2 regions of the Glutamicibacter nicotianae genome follow, and region 2 is predicted to be linked to the other one. Evidence: riboswitches for the same ligand, from Rfam matches in the RefSeq annotation. Region 2 holds a riboswitch; the other holds the start of a gene.

Region 1 (17,141 bases), 450 kb from region 2:
CGATTTCGACGTCCAGCAACCCAGCACGCCACCGCATTGTGGTCTCCTCCGCCAACGCCTCAGCCTCCAACGCTTCAGCCGGAGTCATGAAATACGTGTTGACCCGCAACTTCTGCTCAGGATCCAACTCCGGAGGCAACAGCACCATCGGCCGGCTGCCAGGGATCTTCACCGCATGGAACAGCCCGCAATGCCTGGCCGTATGGTGAATCAAGCAATTCAACACCGCAGACTTGATATCGGTCCGTCCGCCCTTCTCCCACGGATCCAGATGATCCGCTTCGCATCGTTGTGCTGGCATGCTGCACCCAGGATAGGAGCACCCCCGATAAGCCGCCCGCAAGGCACGCACTTGCGCCTTGGAGAACAACCTCTGGGTCCGGCCCAGATCCAAGGGCAGGCTCTTGCCGTTGAGCACCACCGGAAGAACACCGGCTGTGCACAACGCTGTCCTGGCTTCGCCCGGGGAGAGCAGGATCCCCGAGGACGTCACCGCGAAATCCTCGGCTTGCTCCTGCATCTTCTCCCAATCAAGGATGATGCTCACCTGCGCGCCGGCAAGCCCCGCCTGCTGGTCCGGCGGGCTCCCGTTCGGTTTACGATCTGTCATCAACAAAGCCATGAAGCCAACGAGCCGCCGCCGCTCGGGTTTCAGATCTTCCCATTCACCGCTTGCCGGCTCCGCTTCTGTTGAAGCATCTTCCGTCGGTAGTCCATCTTCTTCGGAATGGAGATCCTCGTTTTCCGGGTGGATGTCCTCTTCTTCGGAGTGGTGATCATCTTCGTCCGGCGGGTCATCCTCGATATTCTCGGCGGAGTCATCGTCCGGTCTGTCTTTCGCCCAATCCGGCTTGCTGTCCTCATCATCCCAGCTACTGGTTTCCTCACCGGTGAACTGGGCATCCACGTCCTTCAATCCCTGCCGGTTGCCGGCAACCGTGGAAGGATTATCCAGATTCGCGAAATACGCCTCGATATAAGCAGACTGCGAGGGCAGAACACGGAAGAGGTATTCAACCAGGCCTTTGCGCATCCCGCGCTTGAAGATCCCGATCCCATCCAGCAGGGCCTTCAGCGGGCGCTTGCCGGCCTTGACCTGCGCGACCAGGTCGTTGATGTGCTTGCGCGCCGATTTCGGCTCCGACCGCAGGAACGCCGCGGACTCGGCCTGCAGCTGCTGTTTCTTCGCTTCGGCCGCTTTCCCTTCGCCCAGGTCCTTGCGCACCGAATGCAGCTTCATCGCCGCCGAGGCGACCAGCCGCGGATCGATGCCCGGGTCTTCGAACTGCACGGCGAGTTCGGGCAGCCATGGTTCCGTTGGTTCTCCTGCTTCGTCTACGCCGCCGAGCAGGCAGTCGGCCTGCACCAGCCGGGCAGTGGCGGTGCTGCGCGGGATATCGAGCCATCCGGTCATCAGTCCTTTGGCATCCTTGAAATGCGTGCGCCCCGTGGTGGTGCGCCCCTTCGCCGCGTCGATTTCCTCGATGGTGGGGTCGGGCCCGAGGTCCGTGATGGCCTGGAAGGATTCCTGGTCCAGCTTGTGGGCACCGGTGCTGCGCAGTGCGGCGGCCGCGTGGACCTGGGTGCGGGTGAGTTCTTGGGTCGTGTCTTCGGTGAGCAGCGCGAGATAGGCGGCTTGGCCTGCGGTGAGTCCCGCGTGGGCCAGGCGCCGGGTCGCTGAAGCGGCCAGCGCTTTGGCGTTGGCCAGGTCCTTCAGTGCTTGCGCGATGTCTGTGCTCATGGGAACCAGCATGCGCCCGAAATGCCGTGCCGCGGGCATGCGCGTGCGGACTGTGGACAAGTCTAATTATCTGCTCCCACTGGCAACCACACCTCGCAGGTGGCGATGCTGAGGTTCTGGGCCCGATCGGGCACAGTGGCAGTGGATGCCACGAGTCAATGCAATGCCAACGGAGCCCGATGCGATGGCTCATTCCTCGACCCACACGGTCCGGAGCAGGCGTTAAATACGCTAGCCCGGCTCGTCACATCTCCGGAGGACTGCCGGGCCTACTTTCGAACGCTACTGCCTTCGACAATCTCATTATGGCAACTCGACCCGAGCAGAGTCCACACAGGGTACTTACCTCGTCACGACACCGGACTACCGCCGGATTCGGACACTCCTCGTTGGGCCCATCTTCCACGAGTAGTAGTCCCGCTGAACCTGCTCAGCCGCAGGGAAGCAACAACAGAGAATAACCCGTGTGATCGCACGGCGATACCATCTCGAAAACGGTCGTTCTCTTGCTCTCCCAGACATTTCCAGTGCGACCTAAGAGGCCAATAGCGGGGCGGTACGGTGACCCTCCTGCTGACAACCAAGCACGTGGCCGTCAGCTCTTGGAACACTTGATTTCTATTGGTAGCCAATCGTCCAGTATCGCGTCGCCAAGTGTAAGAATTCCAGATTCTGGAATAGCCCGATCAAATATTGGTGCGGGGTTCCGCCGCCTTTGGATTGCGGCGCCAACCCAATTGCTTTGCTAAACCAGACGGTCGCTTGCCGAATAGGCGTTCTGGTTCCTACTGGCGGCACGCTGCGGGGCACCTGCCATCTTGACCAGCCCTGCAATAATAAGCACGTCCAACACCACTAGCATCAGCACGGAACCGTGCGCTGCCAACCACATCATTTCGGAATTCGGAAGCATCTGGCCCGGGTCCACACTGGATTCCGTTTCCATGTGGCCGATTGCGGTGCTGTCGGCAATCTTCCACAGAACAAAGAAGGCCAGCACCGAGATGTTCAAACCAAGCATGGCCACTACGCCCACGATGCCGAATGCTTTCATTGGAATTTGCGACACGTTTGGCTCCCCGGGATGCAGTCTTCATTCTGGACCACCGATCACGGTGACCGGAGATCTTCACTTCCAGAACCCAGTATTCCCTGCCTGACGTACGCCGCAGGTGCGAATCGCTGAGTGACACCGACGTTAAACGCCCGCGCGGGCCTTCCTGTGCGGAAGGCCCGCATGCAGCTACGGCAGGTCAAGCGGTGGCCAGGCTGCGGTGTTGGACGTTGGCTGCCGCGGTAGCCTTCGCGGCTGCGGCCAGCCCGCGTTCCAGATCGGCAATCAGGTCCTCGGGCTCCTCGATGCCCACCGAGAGGCGGACCAGATTGGCAGGGATTTCCAGCGGGGTGCCGATCAGCGACGCGTGGGTCATTTCGCGCGGATAGCAGACCAGTGATTCCACCCCGCCCAGGGACACCGAAAGCTGGAAGTATTCCATGGACTCGGCGAAGGCACGGGCCGCGGCCTCATCGGCCAGCTGCAGCGAGAGGATCCCGCCGAAACCGCGTTGCTGGCGCTTGGCCAGCTCGTGGCCCGGGTGGCTTTCCAGTCCGGGATAGTAGACGCGGGCAACCTCGGCGCGGTCATCGAGCCAGCGGGCCAGGGTGGATGCGGTGGCGCAGTGGCGTTCCATGCGCAGGCCCAGGGTCTTCAGCCCGCGGGCGGCCAGGTAGGAATCCTGCGGACCGGAGACCGCTCCCCCGGCGAACTGCTGGTAGCCGACGGCTTCGGCCAGCGATTGGCCGCGGTGCAGGTGGTCTGCCACGATGACCGCGCCGCCGAGAACGTCGGAGTGTCCCCCAATGTACTTGGTGGTCGAGTGCACCACCGCGTGCGCACCGAAATCCAGCGGCCGCTGCAGGTATGGGGTGGCGAAGGTGTTATCCACCACCAGCAGGGCGCCGTGCTCGGCGGCGATGGCTGCCCAGCCGGCCAGGTCGGCGATGCCCAGCAGCGGGTTGGACGGGGTCTCCACCCAGAGCAGCGCGGTGTTCGGGCGCAGCGCGGCGCGCACCGCATCCAGGTTGGTGATGTCCACTGCCGAGGAGCTGATCCCCCATTTGCCGTGCAGCTTCGAGATCAGCCGGTTGGTGCCGCCGTAGCCGTCGGCGCCCAGCACGATGTGGTCGCCCGGTTCCAGCACTGCGCGCAGCAGCGCGTCTTCGGCGGCGATGCCCGAGGCGAAGGAGAACCCGGCGGCCCCGCCTTCCAGCGCGGCGAGCTGGGATTCGAAGCCGTTGCGGGTCGGGTTGGAGCCGCGCGAGTACTCGTGCCCAGCGCGCAGCACGTTGATGCCGTCCTGGATGAAGGTGCTGGTCTGGTAGATCGGCGGGATCACCGCACCGGTGTGCGGGTCCTTGTGCTGGCCGGCGTGCACGGCCAGGGTGTTGAAGCCGCTCATGCGAAGCTCACTTCCTTGGTGTCGGCGGTGGTCGCGGCCAGCGCGAGATCCAGCGATCGGGTGATATCCACCAGCAGGTCGGCCGGGTCTTCCAGTCCCACCGACAGGCGCAGGGTGGAGGCGTTCAGCCCGGCGGCTGCCAGCTGCGCTTCGGAGAGCCGGCAGTGCGTCATGGTGGCCGGGTGGGCCACCATGGTGCGGGTATCTCCCACATTCGCGGCCAGGCTGATCAGCTTAAGCCCGTCGATGACCGGGGAAACCAGGGATGGGTGGGCCAGCTCGATGGCCAGCACGCAGCCGGTGCCCTTCGGCGCCAGCGCCCGGGCCAGCTCGTGGCTGGGGTGCTCGGGCAGCGCAGGGTGGTGGATGGCGGCAATGCCCGGATACTCGGCAAGCGCGTCGATCAGCCTGGTGACGCTGCGCTGCACGTGGGCGGCGCGCACCGGCAGGGTCTCGATTCCGGCGAGGATGCCTTGGGCGCTGGCCGGTGCGAGGGTCGGGCCCAGATCGTGCAGGAACTTGGAACGAACCAGCATCGCGTAGGCCGCCGGCCCGTGGCGTTCAAGCAGCGAAGTGCCATTCAGCCGCTCGCGCGGGGCGGCAATCTGCGGCCAGCGGGAGGAATCGGAGAAGTCGAAGGTTCCCGAATCCACCACTATCCCGCCGAGCACCGAGCCGTGCCCGGCCAGTCCCTTGGTGGCCGAGTGCACCACGATGTCCGCTCCGAGTTCCAGCGGGCGCACGTTCAGCGGGGTGGCCAGGGTGTTGTCCACCACCACCGGGATGTTGCGCTCGTGCGCGATGGCCGCAATGGCCGGGATATCGGCCACGGTGCACAGCGGATTGGAAACGGATTCGAAGAAGAACGCCCGGGTGTCCGACTCGATGGCAGCTTCCCAGGCGGCAGGATCAGCCTGGTCGACAAAGCTGACGCGGATCCCGAAGTCGGCGAAGGTGTCGATGAACAGGTCCACGGTGCCGCCGTAGAGCGAGGAGGAAGCCACAATGTGCTTAGGTCCCTGGGCCAGGGCCAGCAGGGACAGGGCCACGGCAGCCTGCCCGGTGGCGGTGGCCACCGCGTGGGCCCCGCCTTCCAGGGCAGCGACGCGCTGCTCGAGGATGGACACGGTCGGGTTACCGGTGCGCGAGTAGGTGAAGCCGGCCTGGCGCAGCGCGAACTTCTCGATCGCTTCGGCATGCGACTGGAATTGGTAGGCTGCGGAATTGTGCAGTGGCGGCAGCATCGGGCGGAAGTCTCCGCTCGGGCGGTATCCTGCGTGGACCGCGTCGGTTCCTTGGCTCATAGCTCCTCCTCGATTCTCTGCGAGGGAGTGCACCGATTGGCATCGTGCGGCGGCACGAAGCACAGCGCGAAAACGCGTTCGGAACTGCTCCATCGTTCCTGGCATTAGCACCTTTCGGTTTCCCGATGGTTGCTGCGACGTCAACGAGCCAGATCTCTTAGTCGCTCTTGATGGTTTGTTGTTCTTCCATGGTTGGCCATGGGCTGCGAGGGGTGCAAGCGCTATCGGGCGGCCGGCTTCATACAAGGCCGCCAAGCTTCATATGTCGTGCACTTGTCATGATGACGCGGTGGCTGGCGCCACTTTATGACGCACCAAAATGAGAAAAACCCCGAGACTTTCAAGGTTTTTCTGGAAGTTTATGACGATGGAGCGGCACTCGATGACCGAGAGTTACGCTGTTGGCGGCTCAGCCGAGCACTTCCACCCCGAAGCTGGCCACCACTGCGCGGACTTCTTGCAGGTAGCGCTGAGCCTGGTCGGTGAGCGGGATCGCGGCGTGATCGATCCAGCCGATCTCGATGCGCTCATCGATGTCCAGCGGGATGGCAACGATGGATGGATCCAGCTCGTCGCTGATGATGCCGGTGGAGATCGTGTACCCGCCCAGGCCGATCATCAGGTTGAAGATGGTCGCACGGTCCGAGACTTGGATTTCCCGCTGGCTGGAGCGTGTGGAGAGCACTTCCTCGGCGAAGTAGAACGAGTTGTTCGCGCCTTGATCGAAGGTCAGCCGAGGCAGGTTTTCGAGGTCTTCGAGGGTGACCTGGTCACGGGTGGCCAGCGGGTTGCTGCGCGATACGAAGATGTGCGGGTCGGCGAGGAACAGCGGGTGGAACACCAGGCGGGATTCGCGCAGCAGCTTGTCGATGACTTTCCGGTTGAAGTCGTTGCGGTAGAGGATCCCGATATCGCTGCGCAGGGTTCGCACGTCCTCGATAATTTCCTCGGTGCGCGTCTCGCGGAGCGAAAACTGGTACTCCTCGGCCCCGCTGGCCTGGACCATCCGGACAAAGGCATCCACCGCAAAGGAGTAGTGCTGGGTGGAGACGCCCAGCAGCCGCCGCGCGGCGGGGCGGCCGAGGTAGCGGTGCTCAAGAAGCTCCACCTGCTCGAGCACCTGCCGGGCGTAGCCGAGGAATTCTGCGCCTTCAGCAGTGAGCGTCACTCCCCTGGCCGAGCGCATCAGCAAGGTGCGTCCCACCCGGGATTCGAGTTCCTTCATCGCCGCCGACATGCTGGGCTGCGCGACGTAGATGAGGTCGGCGGCAGCCGAGATCGACCCCTCGGAGGCGACCGCCACAAAGTAGCGCAGCTGCTGGAGCGTCAATCCATTCGAAACCTGAACCATAGTTTGAGTCTATATGAATCCATAGTTATATCGAGTTACCTGATATCAAGAATCACCCTGCATGATTGACGCAACGACTTCCCCTCGGCCTGTCCAGGCCTCCCAAATACAGATTGGCCATCATGGCAGACGCATTAAATTTCAGCATTAGCACCACAAGATTCGACGAGAATTACTCCCCTTCTGCGAATTCTCGAACCACGACAAACTTCGCCAATTTGGCGCGCGGAGAGCGTCGCGAAGAGAACCTTCGCAATGCCCTGACGATGATCAACCGCCGTTTCAATTCCCTGGCTCACTGGGACAATCCCCAAGGTGACCGCTATACACTGGAATTGGAAATCATTTCCGCAAATGTACATTTTTCTGCCAATAATACCGATCAGGAATTTCCTCTTTTAGAAGTGCTTGAAACCACGATCGTGGATAAACTCACGGGTACCCGGTCCCAGGGCATGGTCGGCAATAATTTTTCTTCCTATGTCCGCGATTACGACTTCAGCGTGGTGCTCCCAGCATCGTGTAATGACAGCGGAGCCCCGGTGCTTCCGGAGGATTTTGGCGATCTCCATGGGCAGCTCTTCCAGCATTTCTTGAACTCACAGGCGTACCGTGAGCGTTTTGCCCAGCTGCCGGTGGTCTGCATCAGCGTCTCGACTTCCAAGACCTATTTCCGCACCGGCAACAGCCATCCAGTGCTTGGTTTGGAATACCAGCAGGATGAAAATTCCTTGACCGACGCGTACTTCGGAAAAATGGGTTTGAGCGTGCGCTACTTCATGCCACCAGGCGCTGTTGCCCCGCTGGCTTTCTACTTCCGCGGCGACCTGCTCAACGATTACACGAATCTGCAGTTGATCAGCCTGATCAGCACCATGGAGACGTTCCAGAAGATCTACCGCCCGGAGATCTACAACGCCAATTCGGCGGCACCGGCTGTGTACCACCCGAGCCTTGGCGCCGAAGATTTCTCCCCCACTCGCGTCTTTTATGACCGCGAAGAACGAACTCAGTTGGGCAAGATCCAAGGCAAGTTCACCGAAGAGCATTTCATCATCCCGAATCGCCAACTGCTCGATCAGTGGTCCGCTTCCTGCCCGGCACCCGTCGCCTAAGATTCCGAAAGATAACTCATGACTTCCCCGCTTATCCCCACGTCGATTGTCGGTAGCCTGCCCAAGCCTTCATGGCTTGCCGAACCTGAAAAGCTTTGGTCCCCTTGGAAGCTTGAAGGCGAGCAATTGCGCGAAGGCAAGCATGACGCCATGCGCGCTGCGGTCCTCGAACAGGCCCAGCGCGGCATCGACATCATTGCCGATGGCGAGCAGTCGCGCCAGCATTTTGTCACCACGTTCATTGAGCACCTGAGCGGTGTTGATTTTGAAAAGCGTGAGACGGTGCGCATCCGCAACCGTTACGACGCGAGCGTGCCTACCGTCGTCGGTGCCGTTGAACGTGAAAAGCCGGTATTCGTTCAGGACGCAAAGTTCCTGCGTTCCTGCACCGACAAGCAGATCAAGTGGACGTTACCTGGCCCGATGACCATGGTGGACACCTTGTACGATGCTCACTACCGCAGCCGGGAAAAGCTGGCGTGGGAATTCGCGACCATCCTGAACCAGGAAGCCCGCGAGCTCGAGGCCGCCGGAGTGGATATCATCCAGTTCGACGAGCCTGCCTTCAACGTCTTTTTTGATGAGGTGGCCGACTGGGGCATCGCTTCCCTGGAGCGCGCCTGCGAGGGGCTCAAAGCCGAGACCGTGGTCCACATCTGCTTTGGCTACGGCATCAAGGCGAATAATGACTGGAAAGCGACTCTCGGTGCCCAGTGGCGCCACTACGAGAAGTCCTTCCCGCTGTTGCAGGCTTCCTCCATCGATACCGTTTCGCTGGAATCCCACCACTCGAATGTCCCGCTGGAGGTCGTCGAAATGGTGCGCGGCAAGCGAGTGATGCTTGGAGCCATCGACGTGGCCAATGACGCTGTGGAAACTCCCGAGGAAGTGGCGCAGACCCTGCGCAAAGCTCTCGAATATGTCGATGCGGACAAGCTGATTGCCAGCACCAACTGCGGCATGGCCCCGTTCCGCCGCGATGTGGCCTTGGCCAAGCTCAGTGCGCTCAGCGCAGGGGCTGGCATCCTGCGCGAGGAGCTTGTTGGTGCCCGCGTCTGAAGTGACAGAATCGGCGACACCATCGTTGCCCGCGGATGACTTCAAAGCGATCTTCCGCGGGCACCCCGGTGGCGTCAGCCTGATAACCGCCGATGCCGGCGACGGACCGGTTGCTCTCACGGCAACGTCCGTGGCCTCGATCAGCGTTGATCCGCCATTGCTCGTCTTCTCAATTTCTGCGCTGTCCTCGGCGACCAAAGTGCTGACCGGCGCAACATCTCTTATAGTTCACAGCTTGGATGCGCATTAGCCCGGTGGTTTCATGGCAGGCGCGTCATTAACAGTCATTAAAACGAAGAAGTGATCCGGACTTGGGATAATAGGAGTGTCGAGCTTCTATTCCACCGAAATCAAGGATGACCTTTTCAGGCTCTTCACAATTCAGAGTGTAAACCGGGCCTGAACCACCGGCCTCCAACATCGACCGTGTCAAGCCCCGGGTTTGGTAGAGGCTCCTTTTCTTGTTTTTCCTACGCGGCTTCCGCGAGCGTGCCAGGCCTTCCCATCCACTGTTGATGAACATCCGCCGGCGACCTGTACCCGAGTGCCGAATGCAGGCGCTGGGAGTTGTACCAGCCAACCTGGTTGGGTCCCCGAAAAGTAGTCCAGTGACTATGTGAGTACTCGTGTCCGACAATGGACACAGGAGGAATCACGGAAACAATGGCACGCAGACACACACCAGACCAGGTCATCGCTAAAGTGGCTCTTCGATTTTTAGCGTGGTGACCCCAAAATAAGTAAGGCTCGCAGTCCTCTGCGAAGATGGATGTCGACTAAAACAAATTCATCTGCAAGGAACTACGAGCCGTGTTCAAGGATACCGGTGGAATCGATGCTGCGTCGATTCTGTTGAACCTCACCGACTACCGCGTCATCGCCGCGACCCACGAATCTTCCGGGCGACAAGTACTTGTCGAACCCATAGCGACCGAAGCTGCCTGCCCTTCCTGCGGGGTGCTGACCACCAGGATCCAGGCCAGGCCGGTACACCGGGTCAAAGACCTGCCAGCCGGCGGTCACGACCTGCAAGTCCTGGTCCGCAAGCGGCGCATGGCCTGCCAAGAGCAGGCTTGCGAACGGCGGTCCTTCGTGGAAACCACCGAGCAGCTGCCGTTCCGGGCCAGGATCACCGCCAGGCTCTCCCAGCAACTGGTGGACGAGATGCGTTGCGAGCTGCGCGCGGTCTCCCGGGTCGCTGCCGCGCACTCCGTTTCATGGCCAACGGTCATGGCCCGGCTGAACATCGTCGGTGAGCTGGTCGGGAACGTGGACCGGATGTTCATCCGGCGCCTGGGCATCGACGAGCACCGTTTCCGCAAGGTCCGCTCCGCGCGCGGCCGGACTGGGAAAGTGGTGCGGATCGAGCCGTGGTCCATCGTGTTCACCGACCTGGATACGGGGAAGATCCTGGATATCGTGGATGGCAGCCGCGGTGCGGCGGTGAAGAGATGGTTGAAGGCCCGGCCAAGGTATTGGCGTCAGCGGGTGCAGGTCGTGGCGATCGACAAGTCTTCAGAGTTCCGCAAGGCGGTGCGGGACACCTTGCCCAAGGCGAAGATCAGCGTGGATCATTTCCATGTGATTGCCCGGGCGAACCTGATGATCACCCAAGTGCGCCGGCGCCGCTCGCACGAGGTGCACGAGCGTCGAGGCAGGAGCACAGAACCGGCTTACAAGTACCGCAAATTATTGACCTGCAATCTGGAGAACCTGTCGATCAAGCAAGTGGAACGCCTCAAATTGATCCTTGAAACGGATCCCGAACTTGGAGTGATCTATGGGATCAAGGAACACGTGAGGGACCTGCTGCGCGCCACGGATGTTCACGAGTTCCAGGCGAGGTGGGCGGTGCTGGAGAAGTCGGTAAAAGCAACGAAAATGGTGGAGGCGAAATCACTGTTCAGGACGTTGAGCGCGTGGCGCAGGGAGCTACTGGTGTTCGTGCGCACCCGGCTGACGAACGCCCGGAGCGAGGCAGCGAATCTAACGGCGAAGAACCTGAAACGCATTGGCCGGGGTTATCGGAATCATAGTCATTACCGGGTTCGAATATTGTTGTATACGGCGGGGCTACGGCCCTGCTGAGCATCCTGCGCCACGCTTAACTTTTAAGAGCCGTCAAAGAGGCACCGAGAACTCCTGGAGTCTCCGGAGAAGAAAGAGTTCGAGCATGTCCCGAAAACGCTAGTTCGCTCTTTTGGTCCTCCACGGTATCGGCCCCTAGTTTCGGGAATCCGTTGGCAGCACCATCGCGCCATTCGATCACTCAGCTCGGATGGCACGAGGGTTCATCCCGAAAACGACCGATTTTGGGCGGTGCCACTAGTACATCAAGTGCTGTATAGTACATCGTATGATGAACATTGAATCACGGATCGATGCGATGAACCGGCTTGGCCGCGCCATGGCCGACCCCACCCGGTCACGCATCCTCCTGTCCTTGCTGCACGAACCCGGATACCCAGCGGAACTTGCCCAGGCCCTAGGACTGAGCCGCGCCAACGTTTCCAACCATTTGACCTGCCTGCGCGGCTGCGGAATTGTCGTGGCGAAAATGGAAGGCCGCAAAACCCGGTACGAAATCACCGATCCTCACCTCACCACCGCCCTGAGCGCCCTGGTTGACGTGACGTTGGCCGTCGATGATCAAGTACCTTGCCTGGACTCTTCCTGCCCTGACTGCGCCACCAGCGCCGATCGAGAACACGAGGAGCAAGCATGAGTTCCGCCTGCGGTTGCGATTCACCGGAACCCACCGAAGAATTCGAAGAGGAACTGCCCTGGTGGCGGGATTGGCACGTGCTCGTCCCCATAGCCTCAGGCGTTTTCTTCCTCGCTGGGCTCGTCCTTGAATGGAGCACCCACGGCGAAAGCGCAGCCATCGTGGCCTTGGTGCTGTTTTGGATCGGCCTGCTGCTGGGCGCTTTTACCTTTGTGCCCGGCGCCCTGCGAAACCTGTTCACGAAACGGAAACTCGGCATTGGGCTGCTGATGACCATCAGCGCCACCGGTGCGGTCATCCTCGGATATATCGAAGAAGCCGCAGCCCTGGCATTCCTGTATTCCATTGCCGAAGCCCTGGAAGACAAAGCCATGGACAGGGCACGCTCGGGCCTGCGCTCTTTGTTGAAGCTCGTCCCGGAAACGGCCACCGTCATCCGTGACGACGCACCGGTCGTGGTCAGTGCAGCAGAGATCAAGATTGGCGATGCCCTGCGCGTGAAGCCTGGTGAACGCTTGGCAACCGATGGCGTGGTCAGCCAAGGATCAAGCAGCTTGGACACCTCCGCTATCACGGGGGAATCAATTCCCGTGGAAGTAACCGTAGGCGACCAGGTTGCTGCTGGTTCCATCAATTCATCCGGCGCGCTAGTAGTCACTGCAACGGCAAACGGCACGGACAACTCCCTGACCACGTTGGTGAGCCTGGTCGAGCAAGCCCAGTCGGAACGTGGCGAACGGGCACGGCTCGCTGACCGCATTGCCCGCCCGCTGGTTCCCGGTGTCATCGTCCTGGCCGTACTGGTTGCTGTGCTTGGAGCGATCTTCGGCGATCCCGAAACCTGGATCACCCGCGCACTGATCGTGCTGGTCGCAGCCTCGCCTTGCGCGATGGCCATCGCCGTTCCTGTCTCCGTTGTTTCCGCCATCGGAGCTGCCAGCAAGTTCGGTGTCATCATCAAAAGCGGAGCAGCCTTCGAACGGCTTGGTTCCCTGCGCCGCATCGCGGTAGATAAAACTGGAACACTCACACGCAATCAGCCAGTGGTCACGCAAGTCGAGACCGTTGATGATGCGACTCGCGAAGAGGTGCTCGCCGTTGCTGCCGCCCTGGAACAGCACAGCACCCACCCTCTAGCTACGGCCATCACCGCAGCAGTACCCGCGATCCCGGAGGCAGCGGCGGTTAAAGAAGAGCCAGGACACGGCATTACCGGCGTCCTGGATGGTGTTCAGGTCGGGGTCGGCAGTCCTCGATGGATTGCCCCAGGATCGCTTGCTTCCGCTGTTGAATCCATGGAGGCCTCCGGGCAAACCTGCGTCATGGTCACCCGTGCAGAGCAGGTCATTGGCGTGATCGGCGTGCGCGATGAACTACGCCCTGAAGCGGCCGAGGCAATTCGAGACCTGCATAACCAGGGAATCGACGTGGTGATGCTCACCGGCGATAACTCCCGTACTGCCCACGCGCTGGCTTCAATCGCCGGTATAGACACCGTTCATGCCGAACTGCGACCTGAAGACAAGGCCCGTGAAATCGCTTCGTCGGTGCAGCAGGTTCCTACAGGGATGATCGGTGACGGGATCAACGATGCCCCTGCCTTGGCTAGCGCTACCGTGGGGATTGCGATGGGCGCTACCGGTGCCGATGCCGCCATAGAATCAGCCGACGTAGCCTTCACCGGCCATGACTTGAGACTGATCCCGCAAGCCTTGTCCCATGCCCGACGGGGCCGAGCGATCATGAATCAGAACATCGTTCTGTCAATGGCGATCATCGTTGTCCTGCTGCCCTTGGCTATTACCGGAGTGCTTGGATTAGCCGCGGTAGTGCTGGTTCACGAGGTCGCAGAAGTCATCGTGATTGCCAACGGCCTTCGTGCTGCCCGTATCCACCGCAAGCAGCTCACCCAGCAGCCGGGCAACGTCCTGCATTAGCGCTGGTTTCGTTGCCGTTGAAGGCGGGGCACTATTTCCACCGGGAAATTAGCGCCCCGCCTTCAACCATCTAAAACCAAAGTGGGTGGTGCTGTGCGGTGCGCCATTTTTAACGGTGATAAACCGCCAATTGAAACTAACAGTCATACGCCGGGGATTCCTGGTTCTTGGTTGTCTGGTCAAAAACGACCGATTATGGGACGGTCAGTGCGCCACCGTCCGACCTCAGCCATCCCTATCTTTTCGAGACCAACCCAAAGAACCTCTCAAAGAACTCCCCAAGCTTCTGCACCACCCGCCGTTTCTTCTCCCCATGGTTCTTCTCCTTTGAAAAACGAGACACCGGAGGCAAGACCTTGGTGATCGCTGTTCCCGAGGCCCGAATGCTTCCCTCACGGAACGCAGCATCGATGAACTGGGCTGTTTCTTCCGGCTTCAAATTCTCCGCAGCGATGATCTCGCCCAGTTCCTTCTCCCGCTGGGCTTCCAAGTATGCAGTCACCGGACCCTAGACCTGAGAAGCTATATAGTTGCAAATTTCTTCTTCCTCGGCACCAAGATTTACGGTTCTTGGCGGTGCTTAAGCTGACCGGTGGTACTGCTCGTGGACTCGATCCATAACCTTTCCGATACCCCGGCAGCAGACATACTCACTCTTGGAAACGATGCTGCATTAACGGTAAGGAAACGGCTATGCGCCATCGCTGAAATTTGTGTATCCGACGCTCATGCGGGGTCGTGTTTGTTGCGCTACTGTACAAGTTGCTTAAAGGCTTCAGTTCACGATCTCAAAGTGGTAGCGTCCGCGGTATCCATCGAGACTAAGGAGCAAAATCAATGAGTCACATCATCTCCATGCTGAAAACCCACCCCAACAAACCCAATGACCCGGTCCTTCAGAAGCTTGAGGACTGTATCGCCGCCTGTTTCGAATGCGCCCAGAGCTGTACCGCGTGTGCCGACGCGTGCTTGGCCGAAGACATGGTCGCCGAGTTGCGTCTCTGCATCCGGACCAATCTCGACTGCGCCGATATCTGCAACGCCACCGTCAACGTGCTGACTCGCCAAACCGGCCAGAACCCATCGGCAGTCAAGGCAATGCTTGAAGCCTGCCGGACAGCCTGCCAGCAGTGTGCCACCGAATGCGAGAAGCATGCTGGCATGCACGAGCATTGCCAGGTCTGCGCTGAAGCTTGCCGCCGGTGCGAAAAAGCTTGTGCCCTGCTGTTGGCGGCCATCGGCTAAGCGTCTGTTGTTGGGCACGAGTGGACAGATGAGGCTTGCCAGAAAACTCGAGTTATACCCCCTTAGGGTATATTCTGAACCTACGCAGGACTTAACGGGCGGTTGCCCCCCAGTGTTAGGGCCGGCGTATTCAGACGAGAATTCGAGGCCGCCCTCGGGGGTCCAGGAGGGAAGCCATCATGAACCACGCACCGGAGAACCGGGAACACGGCCACTCAGTCTCCCCTGGGCACGGGGGTCGCACTCTCGCATCCAAAGACAGTCACACGGGACACCCGATGTCTGAACAGCCGACTCATGGCCAGGCGATGCCGGCTGGCCATGCGCATTCGGCAGTTGACGATGAACACGCCGTCCACAGCCACGGCGAGCACGCAGGACACAGTACCGCGATGTTCAAGAATAAGTTCTGGCTGAGCCTGGCACTCTCAATCCCGGTGGTAATTTTCAGCCCGATGTTCGCCCACCTCTTCGGCTATCAGATCCCGGACTTCCCCGGCGCCGCCTGGATCGCTCCGGTGCTCGGATCGGTGATCTTCTTCTACGGAGGACTGCCCTTCCTGAAGGGCGGCTGGAAAGAACTGCGCAGCAAGCAGCCTGGAATGATGCTGCTGATCACGCTGGCAATCACTATCGCCTTTCTCTCCTCGTGGATCACCACGCTAGGCATCGGCAACTTCAACCTCGACTTCTGGTGGGAACTGGCCCTGCTGGTAGTGATCATGCTTCTGGGCCACTGGATCGAGATGCGCGCCCTAGGCTCGGCGCGCGGCGCACTAGATGCTCTGGCAGAACTGCTACCTGATGAAGCCGAACGCGTCACCGCAGAGGGCACGGACACAGTACGAATCAGCGATCTATCCGTCGGCGATATCGTACTGGTCCGCTCCGGTAGCCGGCTGCCTGCTGACGGGGAAATCACCGAAGGTCAAGCGGAACTGGACGAATCGATGATCACCGGCGAATCCAAGACCGTACCGCGAGGTCCCGGAGACAGCGTAGTGGCCGGCACTGTGGCCACGGACAGCTCCCTGCGCATCAAGGTGGCAGCCGTCGGGTCAGATACCGCTCTAGCCGGAATCCAGCGTCTGGTCTCTGAGGCCCAGGCTTCCTCCTCGAAAGCCCAAGCGCTAGCGGACCGTGCAGCGGCTTTTCTGTTCTACTTCGCTCTGGGCGCCGGCATCATCACCTTCCTCACCTGGGTGCTCCTGGGCAGTCCCAACGAGGCGGTTATCCGCACCGTCACCGTTCTGGTCATCGCCTGCCCGCACGCACTGGGCCTTGCCATTCCACTGGTCATCGCGATCTCCACCGAACGGGCGGCACGGGCTGGAGTGCTGATCAAGAACCGCATGGCCTTGGAACGGATGCGCACCATCGATGTGGTCCTCTTCGACAAAACCGGCACTCTAACTCTGGGCCAGCCTGGTCTGACCGGCATTGCCACAGCCCCTGGTCTCAGCGATAACGACTTGCTGGCACTGGCGGCCGCAGTTGAGGCGGACAGCGAACATCCCTCGGCCCGGGCTATCGTCGCAGCGGCCCGGGCCCGAGACATCCGGATTCCGACTGCAACCGAATTTACCTCGCTGACCGGGCGTGGCGTGACCGCCAACGTCGATGGAGCCGACATCATGATCGGCGGACCGAACTTGCTTGACTCCCAAGCCCTGACGATCCCGCGAGAACTGCAGGAGCAGACTCAGCCTTGGGTCGAGCGAGGCGCCTCCGTACTCCACGTGGTTCGTGCTGGGCAAGTGATTGGTGCCCTGAGTTTGGAAGATGAGATCCGCGCCGATTCCCGCCAGGCCGTTGCCGCGTTGCAGTCCCGGGGCCTCAAAGTCGCGATGATCACCGGTGATGCGCAGCAGGTCGCCGAAGCAGTGGCTGGAAAGCTGGGCATCGACGAGGTCTTCGCCCAAGTTCTGCCCCAGGACAAGGATAAGAAGGTTGCCGAGCTGCAGGCCCGCGGCCTGAAAGTGGCCATGGTCGGGGACGGGGTCAACGACTCCCCAGCACTGGCTCGGGCCGAGGTTGGCATTGCCATCGGTGCCGGCACCGATGTGGCAATAGAATCGGCGGGGGTTGTCTTGGCCGGCAACGACCCGCGGGCGGTGATGTCTATGCTGGAACTATCCAGAGCCAGCTACCGCAAGATGATCCAGAACCTGGCGTGGGCCACCGGCTATAACGTGATTGCGGTCC
Region 2 (12,395 bases):
CCTGGTCGCCAGCGGCGATGTTTCCAAGCAGGAATCCGTAGATGAAGCACTAGCAACCCTCGTTGACGACCAGTTTGCCCTCAAGGCAGATGCAACGAAGATCTCCGGAGAGTAAACAGCGATGAGCACCGAAAACGCGGCTGATACCCGCGAAAATCCGACACCTGCCAAGCACAAGGCAGGCATCGCCGCAACGATCCTGCGCGCACCTAAATGGTTGCTTGCGCTGATCCTGCCTCTGGCCACCGTGGCTGTCTGGCAATTCGTCACGGTGAGCGGCATCGTTGCCCCGTGGACGCTGCCGACTCCAAGCTCGGTCGTTGCCGCCGCCTTTGAGCTCCTCGAAGATGGCGATCTTGGTAAGCACATCGGCATTTCCACCCAGCGTGTACTGCTGGGCTTCGCCTTCGGTTCCCTGCTCGGTTTGGCGCTGGGCGCCCTCGTCGGCCTGTCCAAATTGGCAGATGCGTTTCTGGGCCTGAGCATCAGTGCCCTGCGCGCCGTCCCTTCGCTGGCTTGGGTTCCGTTGCTGGTGCTTTGGATGAAAATGGGCGAAGATTCCAAGGTCACGCTCGTGATCATCGGCGCGTTCTTCCCGGTCTTCACCACCGTCGCCTTGGCCTTGCGCCATGTCGATGCCCACCTGATCGAGGCCGCTCGTTCCTTCGGCCTGAAGGGACTGAAGCTACTGCGCACAGTCCAGCTGCCCGCGGTAGTCCCTTCCATCTTCTCCGGACTGCGCTTGGCACTGGCCCAGGCGTGGCTCTTCCTGGTCGCGGCTGAACTGCTCGGAGCGTCGATGGGATTGGGCTTCCTGCTCACCGATTCACAGAACAATGGCCGCCTGGACCGCCTGATCATGACCATCGTGTTGCTGGCCGTCTTCGGAAAAATCACCGATGCCCTGCTATCGATAGCCGAACGCTGGGCGATCAAACGCTGGACCTAGCCCCGGACTAACTAGCACCGGCTGGCAACGCTATCCCGTCCCCCACCAAAGAAAGTTTGCAATGACCACCGAATTGGCAACAACCTCAGCACTTGAATCAGAGGCGGCACGCCAGGAATTCTGGGACGAAGCGGCGCACCTTTTGGATTGGGACACCCCGTGGCACACCACCAGCCGCATCATTCCGGCTGACCCCCAGGCGCAGCGCGGCCCGGAAATTTCCTGGTATCTCGGCGGCAAGCTGAACGCGGCAGTGAACTGCGCCGACCGCCACGTCGCCGCAGGACGCGGCGAGAAGGTTGCGCTGTACTTCGAAGGCGAACCCGGCGACCGCGTTGCAGTCACCTACAAGAATCTGCAGGAGCGGGTTTCCCAAGCTGCCAATGCCTTGGAATCCCTGGGCGTGGTGAAGGGCGACCGCGTGGTCATCTACCTGCCGGTGCTCATTGAAACCATCGTCATCACCTTGGCATGCGCCCGCATCGGCGCCATCCACTCGCTGGTCTTCGGCGGGTTCTCTGCCGAAGCGCTGAAGTTCCGCGTGGAAGACACCAAGGCGAAGGTGCTGGTCACCACCGACGGCCAGTTCCGCCGCGGCACCTCGGTCCCGGTCAAGGACAACGCCGATGCGGCAGTTGCCGGCGAGAACGAAATCGAAAAGGTGCTGGTGATCCGCCGAACCGGAGATGAGATACCGTGGACCGCGGGTCGCGACGTCTGGTGGCATGAGGTGGTTGATACCCAGTCCACCGAGCACATGCCGGAGTTCTTCGACTCCGAGACGCCGCTGTTCATCATGTACACCTCGGGGACCACCGGCCAACCCAAGGGCCTGGTGCACACCACCGGCGGCTACCTGACGCAGGCGGCCACCAGCTACAACATGCTGTTCGCCAATCCAGACGAGTCCCAGCGCGAGCACGATGTGCACTGGTGCACCGCTGACCTGGCCTGGGTCACCGCCCACACCTACGAGATCTACGGTCCACTGGCCAACGGCGTCACCCAGGTCATCTACGAGGGCGTGCCCAACGCCCCGCATCCGGGCCGGCACTTCGAGGTCATCGAACGCTACAAGGTCACCAGCTACTACACCGCTCCCACCTTGGTCCGCTCGCTGATGGGCTGGTTCCCCGACGGCATCCCGGCAGAATACGACCTGTCGTCGGTGAAGATCGGCGGCACCGTGGGCGAAGCGGTCAACCCCGAGGCGTGGAAATGGTTCCGCCAGCAGATTGGCCGCGACACCGCGGCGGGCCTGCCCATGGTCGATACCTGGTGGCAGTCGGAGTCCGGCGCGACAGTGCTTTCCCCATTGCCTACCGATGAGCACTTCAAGCCGGGTTGCGCCGCACGTGCGCTGCCGGGCATTTCGGTGGACATCGTTGACGCCAATGGCCGCAGCATGCCGGCCAACGAGCAGGGAAATATTGTCATTACCCGCACCGGCCCGTCGATGGCGCGTACCGTTTGGGGCAATCCGGCACGCTACTACACCAGCTACTGGGAACAATACGTCGAGCAAGGCTGGTTCCTGGCCGGCGACGGTGCCCGCTTCGATGAGGACGGCGACATCTACATCCTGGGCCGCACCGATGACGTGATCAACATTTCCGGCCACCGGCTGTCCACCATCGAGATCGAATCGGCGCTAGTCACCAACCCCGGTGTGGTGGAAGCCGGCGTCTGCCCCACCCCGGATCCCAAGACCGGACACGCGGCAACCGCCTTCGTGGTGCCGCTGGACAAGACCCTGATCGCAGAGTCGCCCGATCCGGATCTCGCTGCCCGGCAGGCCGAGTTCATCGCCGAGCTTCGCGAGACTGTCGCGGTCCAGATCGGCCCGATTGCCAAGCCGCGTGAAATCGTCCTGGTTCCAGATGTGCCCAAGACGCGTTCTGGCAAGATCATGCGCCGCCTGCTCACCCAGCTGTTCGAGGGCACCACGCTCGGTGATACGACAAGTCTGCAGAATGAGCCGTGCATCCCGGAGATCAACGCGATCTGCCGTGCACGTGGCTAATCGACCAGGCTCTAGCACTTAAATAAAGTGAAGCTTCTTCCCGGATTCGGGAAGAAGCTTCACTTGCTTTGCCGGTAATTACTCCCCGGCAGTTGGCTTCGGACTCTCGCCGTCGCCCTCAGTTTTCTTGCCGTCCTCCACCGGGTCGGCGGTGGACTCAGCGGCTTCAGTGGCAAAGATCTTCGCTTCGGCAGCCTTGCCTTCGGCGGTGACCAAAGGAATTTCGGTGGTCATCAAGCTGAACTGGCTGCCCTCATGGCGGTCAACTGCTTGCCCCACGGAATGCTCGAGAACCTTGCGGGCCACCTTGTCGCGCAGCACCAGCGGATCATTGCTCAAGTCCTTCCACAATGCCACGCAAAGCAGCAGCATCACGATGACGAATGGCAGCGCAGAGACAATCGTGATGTTCTTCAGGCCGGTCAAAGCCTCCGCCGGATGATCACCGCCAGCCAGCAGCATCACCGCGGCCACCGCACCGGTAGCCACGCCCCAGAAGATCACTGACTTCTTGGTTGGCTCTTCGGCGCCGCGTTCGCTGAGCGCACCCATCACGATCGAGGCCGAATCTGCGCCCGTCACGAAGAAGATCGCAATCAGCAACACGGTGACGACCATCAGCACGGTGGCCACCCAGCCGGAGAGCGGCAATCGGCCAAGCATGTCGAAGAGGATCAGATCGAAGTTGATGTCCGGTGCGCCATCGACAATGCTGGCCAGCTTTTCCCCGGTTTCCCCGGCGCGTTCGGCACGTTCCTGAATACCGATTGCTCCACCGCCGAAGATCGAGAACCAGATCAGGGTGACAGTTGATGGAACCAGCAGCACACCGGTAACGAACTGGCGAATCGTGCGGCCGCGGGAAATGCGCGCAATGAACAGGCCTACGAATGGGCTCCAGGAGATCCACCATGCCCAGTAGAAGACAGTCCACGAGGAGAGCCAATCAGACATCGCCACATCGCCAGCCGCCGTGCGTGAAGCCATCTCCGGCAAGTCGCCAATGAAGGCGCCAACAGCGTTGGGGATGACGTTCAGGATGAACAGGGTTGGACCGCCAATGAAAACGATCAGCGCGATGATCACTGCCAGCACCATATTGGTGTTGGACAGCCACTGGATGCCGCGCTCAATGCCGGAAACAGCGGAAGCGACGAACAAGGCAGTAAGAATAGCGATGATGACCACGAGAACGCCGGAACCGACCTTCTCCATCATTCCTGTGGCCTGGATGCCGCCGCCAATCTGCAATGCGCCAAGACCCAGCGAACAGGCCGAGCCGAAGAGCGTGGCAATAATAGCCAAGATGTTGATGGTGCGGCCGCCCCAGCCGTGTATGGCGCGGTCGCCGAAGATCGAGCTGAACATGGCGGAGAACAGCTGCGGACGTCCCAGCCGGAAACTGCCGTAAGCCATGCCCAATCCGACAATGGCGTACATGGCCCAGGGGAAGAGCGTCCAATGGAAGAGCGTAGTGCCCATGGCTGTGCTCAGAGCCTCGCTGGTGGAGCCTTCCACCGTTCCCGGAGGAGGCGACATGTAGAAGTACAGCGGCTCACCCACGCCGTAGAAGACCAGTCCGATGCCCATGCCGGTGGCAAACATCATCGAGATCCACGAAACCGTGGAGAACTGTGGCGATTCACCGTCCTTGCCCAGCGGGATGCGCCCGAAATTCTTCGCTGCTACGACAATAGCGAAGACCGCGAATAATGCGGCGGCGATAACAAAAAGCCAACCAGTGTTGGTGATAACCCAGTCCAAGGCTGCGCTGGAGGCCTTGCCCAGCCCCGACGGGGTGGAGAAACCCCAAATGATGAATGCCAGCGCGATAACGCCGGCGATTCCGAATACCCAATAATCCGTACCGGAAAGGGAGTACTTCTTAGGTCGCCTGTGGCGAACTGAATGCAGTTCCTCGACGAGGTCTACGATTGATTGATCCGTCTGCTTCATTGCGTTCTTCCTTCACTGGTGAGATCCCGTGGAGAAGTTCCAGACGGAATCTGCCCAGCCATCGTTTCTAGAGTCAACGATCGCCATGCAGTGTGATTGATTGCGAATTGCTTTTCGGGTGTCGGTCCGTTGTCTCTAAACCTCGCGTCAGAACTGCCTGAAAGAAACAGCTATTCTGCGCAAATATCCCGCTAAATGTTCCTGCGAAGTGACCCGATTTAGCACGGAATTGACACGATAAATCCAAAATGAGCCTTTTCCAGCATTGTCGACATCTCACCGAGGGTCAAATCAGATCCTTGATTTCACGCCATTTTCTACGTTGGATACGCACTGGATCAAGATGTTTTCGCTGATGCCGCGATCCGTGTGAGCTTCCTCGCCTCACTCGAATTTCCGGTTTCCGCTGCCGCGAAATCCTTACCCGCCTCGAATTACCTCCGAAGTCGGAATGACCTATTCTCCACTTTGTTTATTCGTCTCGAATATCCGGAATTCAACAATTACCTCAGCTTCGATTCCCCTCCGCCAAGGCATGCCTCATAAGGCATACTTCCTGCACAGAAGCTCTTTCGGCGCATTGTTGCCACTCACCAACTTGTAACCTGTAATACATTCGAACTTATCTTGACTCATTCAAAATAAGCGGGCATGCTGGTTACATGACATCAAAGGCAGGGATCGAGCAGGTGCTGAAGGCGGCATCGATGCGGGTTACACAACCCCGCGTTGCGGTACTGTCCGCTGTCGCTGCGCACCCGCACGCGGATACCGAAACCATCATTTCGGCCGTTCGCGAAGGGCACCCCAATGTGTCGCACCAAGCTGTCTACGATTCGCTGAAGCTTTTCACGAAGCTGGGAGTCATCCGGCTGATACAGCCGCAGGGCCATATCGCCCGCTACGAAGCCCGCGTTGGCGACAATCACCACCATGTGGTGTGCCGCCAGTGCGGCAAGCTGGCGGACGTCGACTGCGCTGTCGGCGGCGCCCCGTGCCTGCATGCGTCCAACGATCACGGCTTCAGCATCGACGAGGCCGAAGTGATCTACTGGGGCACCTGCCCTGATTGCCAGGCTGCGAATGCGCAGAAAGATGTCGTAGTAACCCCCTAGATTTGCCATCACGCAGGACTCGTTCCCGCGTGGCGGACATGAACCGCACAATCCCCTAAAAAATCCGGAAGGAAGAGCACATGTCTGAGACGACCGCAGGTCAGTGCCCAGTAGTTGGCGCGGGTCGAGTTCACCCAACCCAGGGCAACGCCAATACCGAATGGTGGCCGAACAAGCTGAACCTGAAGATCCTTGCTAAGAACCAGCAGGTATCGAACCCGTTGGATGAGGACTTCGATTACATCGAGGCGTTCAACGCACTGGACATGGAGGCCCTGAAGGCCGACTTGGCCGAGATCATGACCCAGTCCCACGACTGGTGGCCAGCAGACTTCGGACACTATGGTCCGTTCTTCATCCGCATGGCTTGGCACTCCGCCGGCACCTATCGCTCCCACGATGGGCGTGGCGGCGGTGGCGCAGGCCAGCAGCGCTTCGCCCCATTGAACTCGTGGCCAGACAACGTATCGCTGGATAAGGCTCGCCGCCTGCTGTGGCCGGTAAAGAAGAAGTATGGCCAGGCCATCTCCTGGGCCGACCTGATCCTGCTGGCCGGCAACGTGGCTCTGGAGGACATGGGCTTCGAGACCTTCGGCTTCGCCGGCGGCCGCAAGGACGTCTGGGAAGCTGACGACGACGTTTACTGGGGCCCTGAAAAGGTGTGGCTGGACAACGAGCGCTACACCGGCAAGCGCGACCTGGAAGCCCCTCTGGCTGCAGTCCAAATGGGCCTGATCTACGTGAACCCTGAAGGTCCAGACGGCAACCCGGATCCGCTGGCTTCGGCCATCGACATCCGCGAAACCTTCCGCCGCATGGGTATGAATGACGAAGAGACCGTAGCGCTGATCGCTGGCGGCCACACCTTCGGCAAGACTCACGGCGCCCACGCCGATGACAAGATCGGTCCGGATCCAGAAGCAGCTCCGCTGGAAATGCAGGGCCTGGGTTGGAAGAACGGCCACGGCACCGGCAAGGGTGCAGACACCGTGTCCTCCGGTCTGGAAGTGACCTGGACCTACCACCCAACCCGTTGGGACAACGAGTTCTTCCACATCCTGTTCGCTTACGAGTGGGAACTGTTCGAGTCGCCAGCAGGTGCTAAGCAGTGGCGCCCGGTCAACGGCGGCGGAGCCGGCCTGGTTCAGCCTGCGTTCGACACCTTGGAGAAGCGCGAACCGCGCATGCTGACCAGCGACCTGGCACTGCGCTTTGATCCGATTTACGGTCCGATCTCCAAGAACTTCAAGGAGAACCCGGACAAGTTCGCCGACGCCTTCGCCCGCGCCTGGTTCAAGCTGACCCACCGCGACATGGGCCCGAAGTCCCGCTACTTCGGCCCAGAGGTTCCAGCCGAGGACCTGCTCTGGCAGGATCCGTTGCCGGCTGCTCCAGAAATCACCCTGGGTGCCAAGGAAATCGCCGAGCTGAAGTCCCTGATCAACGACGCTGGCCTTTCGGTGCAGCAGCTGGTTTCCACCGCGTGGAAGGCCGCAGCGACCTTCCGTTCTTCGGATAAGCGCGGCGGCGCAAACGGCGGCCGCATCCGCCTGGAGCCGCAGGTTTCCTGGTCAGTGAACCAGCCGGAGCAGCTGAAGCCAGTAATCGCCAAGCTCGAGGAAATCGTTGACCAGTTCAACGCCACCTCCGAGATCAAGGCATCCTTCGCCGATGTTGTGGTCTTGGCCGGCAACGTCGGTGTTGAGCAGGCTGCCCTGGCAGCCGGACAGCAAGTCGAGGTTCCATTCACCCCGGGTCGCGTTGACGCAACCCAGGAGCAGACCGACGTGGAGCAGTTCGCTTGGCTGGAGCCAGTCGCTGACGGCTTCCGCAACTACGACTCCGGTTTCCTGAACTTGCCTAGCGAGTACCTGCTGATCGACCGCGCGAACCTGCTGGGCCTGTCGGCTCCTGAGATGACCGTGCTGCTCGGCGGCCTGCGTGTCATCGGCAACAACTGGGATGGCTCGAACAAGGGCGTCTTCACCGACACCCCGGGCGCTCTGACCAACGACTACTTCGCGAACCTGCTGGAACTCGGCTTGGAGTGGACCCCGTCGGCTGACGAACAGACCTACACCACCACCGACGGCCGTTGGACCGGCAGCCGCGTGGACCTGGTCTTCGGCTCCAACTCGGAACTGCGTGCTCTCGCCGAAGTTTACGCCTCGGACGACGCCAAGGAGAAGTTCGTCAAGGACTTCGCTACTGCATGGGCCAAGCTCATGGACGCGGATCGCTTCGAACTGCTGACCAAGTAGCCGCTAACTTCTGGCAGATAGTGCTGGGCTGTTGCTCCCCTGATGGGGAGCAACAGCCCAGCACTTGCTTAATCCGGCTATGGGCAGTTAAAAAAGCGTCGCCGCGCTGCCTGCGAAGTCCGGGTTTTCAAGTTTCAGCAGCTCCGTCTTGGCTTGCAGTCCTCCCAGATAGCCGCCCAATGAGCCATCGGTGCGCAGCACCCGGTGGCAGGGCAGCACGATGGGAATCGGGTTGGTGGCGCAGGCTGAGCCGACGGCCCGCACTGCCTTCGGCTTGCCGATTTGCTGCGCGAGTTGGGCGTAGCTGCGGGTCTGGCCGTAATCGATATGTTCCAGTTGAAGCTGCACCTGGCGGCGGAACCGCGTCGAGAGCTGCAGGTCCACCGGGAGCTCGAAACTGTGCCGTGTGCCCGCGAAGTACTCATCGAGCTGCCGGGCGGTCCCATCCAGGCTCGACTTGTCGCGCAGGATGCGCGGGCTGAGCTTTTCTGAGAGCAGCTCAAGTATGCGGTCATGGCCCTCGGACTCGAATGCCACCCGCACCAGCCCGGCATCGCTGCTGGCCAGCAGCAATGAACCCACTGGGCTGTCGACCACCCGATAGGCGACATCGACAAGTTCAAGCGCCCGGGCTTTTTCAGCGAGCTGGCCTTGCAGCGCGTCGAGGGTTTGCATTTCAGCGGCCGTCGCCTGCTGCTGATAATTTTTTTCGTTCATGGCTGCTCCCGCCATAGTTCCTGGTCGTCGAGCCGGACCCGCAGGTTTTTGATCCCGTCGGCACCGGCCCTGCGGGCAGCGGCTTCGCTGCCCGAAAGGATTTCGGCAATTTGCGCGTAGCTCATCCCGCCGAGGTACCGATAGGCCACGACCTGCCTTTGCTTGCCGGGAAGCTGATTCACCTCGTGCCAGAGCTGCAGATTGTCCAACTGCAGATCCGGCCGGTTCTTCCCGGACGCGGGACTGTCCACGTCCTGGTCGATGAGGATCTCCGGCTTATGCTTGCGCAACTCGTCAATGGCCTTGTTCCGGGCAATGCGCACCAGCCACGCCAGGACATTGGCATCATCTGGCAGCTGCGGGTACGCCTTGAGCGCGGCGAGGAAGGTTTCGGACCAGGCATCTTGCGCGCGGTGCTCATCCAGCAGAGCGCGGCAAACACGCAGGACGTTCAGTCCATAGTCTTGGACTATCCGCTCGAATGGTGCTTGCATGCCTCTCCTGGGATTTCGCGACCTGCTGGCCCCTCACCGTGTAAACGCAACGGCCACCTGTTCTGTGAGGTGCGAATGAAGAATTTTTTCATTAACCCCGCTGCCGCACGGATTCCTAGAATGCCACCAGGTCAGATTCACCGGCGAGCTGCTCGAGCCGGGCCAAATCCACCTCGATAATCTCTCCATTCTCCACGCCTTGGGCTTGCCTGGTTCCTGCCAAGGCGTCGCGAATGGTGCGCATGGTGGCGCCATGGCTGACAATCATGATCTTGCGCCCGGCATGCTTGCTGGCTAGGCCCATCAGCGCCGGCACCGCGCGGTTCAAGATGTGCGCACGCGGCTCAACCTGCTCTGCGGCGGCAGCCGATTCCTCGTCGCTGACTTCCGCCATGATCCGGCCTTCCAGCGGGCCGAAACCGCGTTCGATGAGTTCCGGAACTGCGTTGCCCGTCGCTGCCCCGATCTGCTGGGCGATCAGGACGGCAGTTTCCTGGGCACGCACCAAGGGGGATGCCAGAATCAGCGAAAAGTCTTGGCCGATGAGCTTGCGCCCGACCTCGCGAGCTTGCTCGCGTCCGGTTTCGTTCAGCGGGATGTCGGTTTGCCCCTGCAGTCGGCCTGCAAGGTTCCAATCGGTCTGCCCGTGTCGAACCAGTACCAGCGAAGTATCCATGGCTCCAGCCTACCGGTGCCATAGATGTCGAAGAATCTCCGATCACAGGCCCGATACGCAACGTTACGACTCATAGTTGGGTCACGAACGGTCATGTTGCGAAGATTATTACACCATCCCGAGCGGCTGAGAGATCTGGTTCGATGACGCCGCAGCAACCTGCCACATCCGGTGGTTACGGTGCTACCGCCAGAAACGATGCAGCCGCTTACCCGTTGGAGAACGGCAGGAAGCGACATTGATTCCGGGATTCCTGCCTCGATCGCGGCCCGCCCTGCGGTGCACGTGAAACCCCCGTCGACAAGGAGTCGCAAGCCACCATGGCAGATCACAAGTTTGGATTCCGCACCCGCGCCCTGCATGCCGGAGGCACCCCCGATGCCGAGCATGGCTCACGCGCAGTGCCCATCTACCAGACCACGTCGTTCGTGTTCAAAGACGCTGACGATGCGGCCAACCTCTTTGCCCTGCAGAAGTACGGCAACATCTACTCGCGCATCGGCAACCCGACCGTGGCGGCCTTCGAAGAGCGCATGGCTTCGCTGGAAGGCGGCATCGGCGCGGTAGCCACCGGATCGGGCATGGCCGCGGAATTCGTCACCTTCGCGGCGCTGGCCCAGGCCGGCGACCACATTGTCTCCTCCTCGAAGCTCTACGGCGGCACCATCACCCAGCTGGATGTCTCGCTGCGCCGCTTCGGCGTGGACACCACCTTCATCGACTCCAACGATCCGGCCGACTTCGAAGCCGCAATCCAGGAGAACACCAAGGCCGTCTACACCGAGGTGGTGGCCAACCCGTGCGGCGACATCGCCGACCTGAAGGGCCTGGCCGAAGTCGCGCACCGCCACAACATCCCGCTGGTCGTGGACTCGACGCTCACTCCCCCATACATCCTTCGCCCCATCGAGCACGGCGCGGACATCGTGATCCACTCGGCCACCAAGTTCATCGGCGGGCACGGCACCACCCTGGGCGGCGTGGTCATCGAGTCGGGCAAGTTCAACTGGGGCAACGGCAAGTTCCCCACCATGACCGAACCGGTAGCCAGCTACGGCAACGTCTCCTGGTGGGACAACTTCGGCGAATACGGCTTCCTGACCAAGCTGCGCAGCGAGCAGCTGCGCGACTTCGGACCGTCGCTTCCGGCCCAGTCGGCATTCCAGCTGCTGCAGGGTCTGGAGACCCTTCCGCAGCGCATGGACAACCACCTGTCCAACGCCAAGCAGGTCGCCGCCTGGCTGGAATCCGATGAGCGCGTGACCTACGTGAACTACGCAGGCCTGGATTCCCATCCGCAGCACGAGCAGGCCAAGGAGCTGCTGCCCCTGGGCGTCGGCTCGGTCTTCAGCTTCGGAGTGAAGGGCGGACGCGAAGCCGGCGCCAAGTTCATCGAGGCGCTGCAGCTGGCCAGCCACCTGGCCAACATCGGCGATGCCCGCACCCTGGTGCTGCACCCTGCCTCCACCACGCACCAGCAGCTGAGCGCCGAGCAGCTGGTCTCCGCTGGCGTGCCAGAAGACCTGATTCGCTTGTCGGTGGGCCTGGAAGACGTCGAAGACATCCTCTGGGATCTGGACCAAGCGCTGGCCGCTTCGCAGGAAGCTGCCGCCGGTTCCGCCGCGCAGTTCGAAGCACCGGCTTATGACGGTTCCACCTGCGCCTTGCCAACCGCTTCGAAGGGAGCAAACTAATGACTGCCGTTGAAACCACCTGGGAAGGCCCGGGAGCCGCGCAGCGCCTGGAGATCCTGCGCGAGACGAAGACCATCGCCATTGTCGGCGCTTCGAACAAGCCGTCACGTGCCAGCTACTTCGTGGCCACCTACCTGCTCTCCTCTTCACGGTACAAGGTGTACTTCATCAACCCGGTACTCGACGAGATCCTGGGCCAGCCGGTGTACAAGTCGCTCGCCGATCTTCCGGAGACCCCGGATCTGGTGGAGGTCTTCCGCAAGCATGATGACCTGCCCGGCGTGCTGGACGAGGCCCTGGCCGTGGGCGCGAAGACCCTGTGGCTGCAGCTGGGTTCCTGGCACGAGGAAGTGGCCCATCGCGCCGAGGCCGCGGGCATGAACGTGGTCATGGACCGCTGCGTGAAGATCGAGCACGCGCGCTTCCACGGTGGATTGCGCCTGGCCGGCTTTAATACCGGTGTGATTTCTTCCAAGCGCCAGGTGCTCGCCTAACCAGTGCTGATGATCT

Evidence for each region. Region 2 has a riboswitch for S-adenosylmethionine ahead of JOE62_RS02595 (O-acetylhomoserine aminocarboxypropyltransferase/cysteine synthase family protein). Riboswitches for the same ligand answer to the same signal wherever they lie in the genome.
Region 1: another riboswitch for S-adenosylmethionine. It lies ahead of JOE62_RS04840 (O-acetylhomoserine aminocarboxypropyltransferase/cysteine synthase family protein); the one in region 2 lies ahead of JOE62_RS02595 (O-acetylhomoserine aminocarboxypropyltransferase/cysteine synthase family protein).

Annotation. Positions count from the first base shown of each region.
Region 1 is NZ_JAFBCH010000001.1:957,607-974,747, reverse strand. Features, by position in the region: gene JOE62_RS04855 (HNH endonuclease signature motif containing protein) at 1-1,741, opposite strand, end outside; gene JOE62_RS04850 (hypothetical protein) at 2,487-2,810, opposite strand; gene JOE62_RS04845 (cystathionine gamma-synthase) at 2,995-4,200, opposite strand; gene JOE62_RS04840 (O-acetylhomoserine aminocarboxypropyltransferase/cysteine synthase family protein) at 4,197-5,504, opposite strand; SAM riboswitch class I at 5,591-5,681, opposite strand; gene JOE62_RS04835 (LysR family transcriptional regulator) at 5,914-6,855, opposite strand; gene JOE62_RS04830 (DUF1852 domain-containing protein) at 6,978-7,970, shown strand; gene JOE62_RS04825 (methionine synthase) at 7,989-9,029, shown strand; partial or broken gene JOE62_RS04820 (flavin reductase family protein) at 9,010-9,276, shown strand; gene JOE62_RS04815 (ISL3 family transposase) at 9,840-11,117, shown strand; gene cmtR (Cd(II)/Pb(II)-sensing metalloregulatory transcriptional regulator CmtR) at 11,386-11,754, shown strand; gene JOE62_RS04805 (heavy metal translocating P-type ATPase) at 11,751-13,691, shown strand; gene JOE62_RS04800 (type I restriction endonuclease subunit R, EcoR124 family) at 13,927-14,193, opposite strand; gene JOE62_RS04795 (four-helix bundle copper-binding protein) at 14,529-14,936, shown strand; gene JOE62_RS04790 (copper-translocating P-type ATPase) at 15,215-17,141, shown strand, end outside.
Region 2 is NZ_JAFBCH010000001.1:507,514-519,908, reverse strand. Features, by position in the region: gene JOE62_RS02640 (aliphatic sulfonate ABC transporter substrate-binding protein) at 1-115, shown strand, start outside; gene JOE62_RS02635 (ABC transporter permease) at 122-949, shown strand; gene acs (acetate--CoA ligase) at 1,011-2,972, shown strand; gene JOE62_RS02625 (BCCT family transporter) at 3,051-4,928, opposite strand; gene JOE62_RS02620 (Fur family transcriptional regulator) at 5,591-6,043, shown strand; gene katG (catalase/peroxidase HPI) at 6,124-8,304, shown strand; gene JOE62_RS02610 (methylated-DNA--[protein]-cysteine S-methyltransferase) at 8,392-9,036, opposite strand; gene JOE62_RS02605 (RNA polymerase sigma factor) at 9,018-9,515, opposite strand; gene JOE62_RS02600 (histidine phosphatase family protein) at 9,631-10,191, opposite strand; SAM riboswitch class I at 10,302-10,413, shown strand; gene JOE62_RS02595 (O-acetylhomoserine aminocarboxypropyltransferase/cysteine synthase family protein) at 10,512-11,885, shown strand; gene JOE62_RS02590 (CoA-binding protein) at 11,885-12,379, shown strand.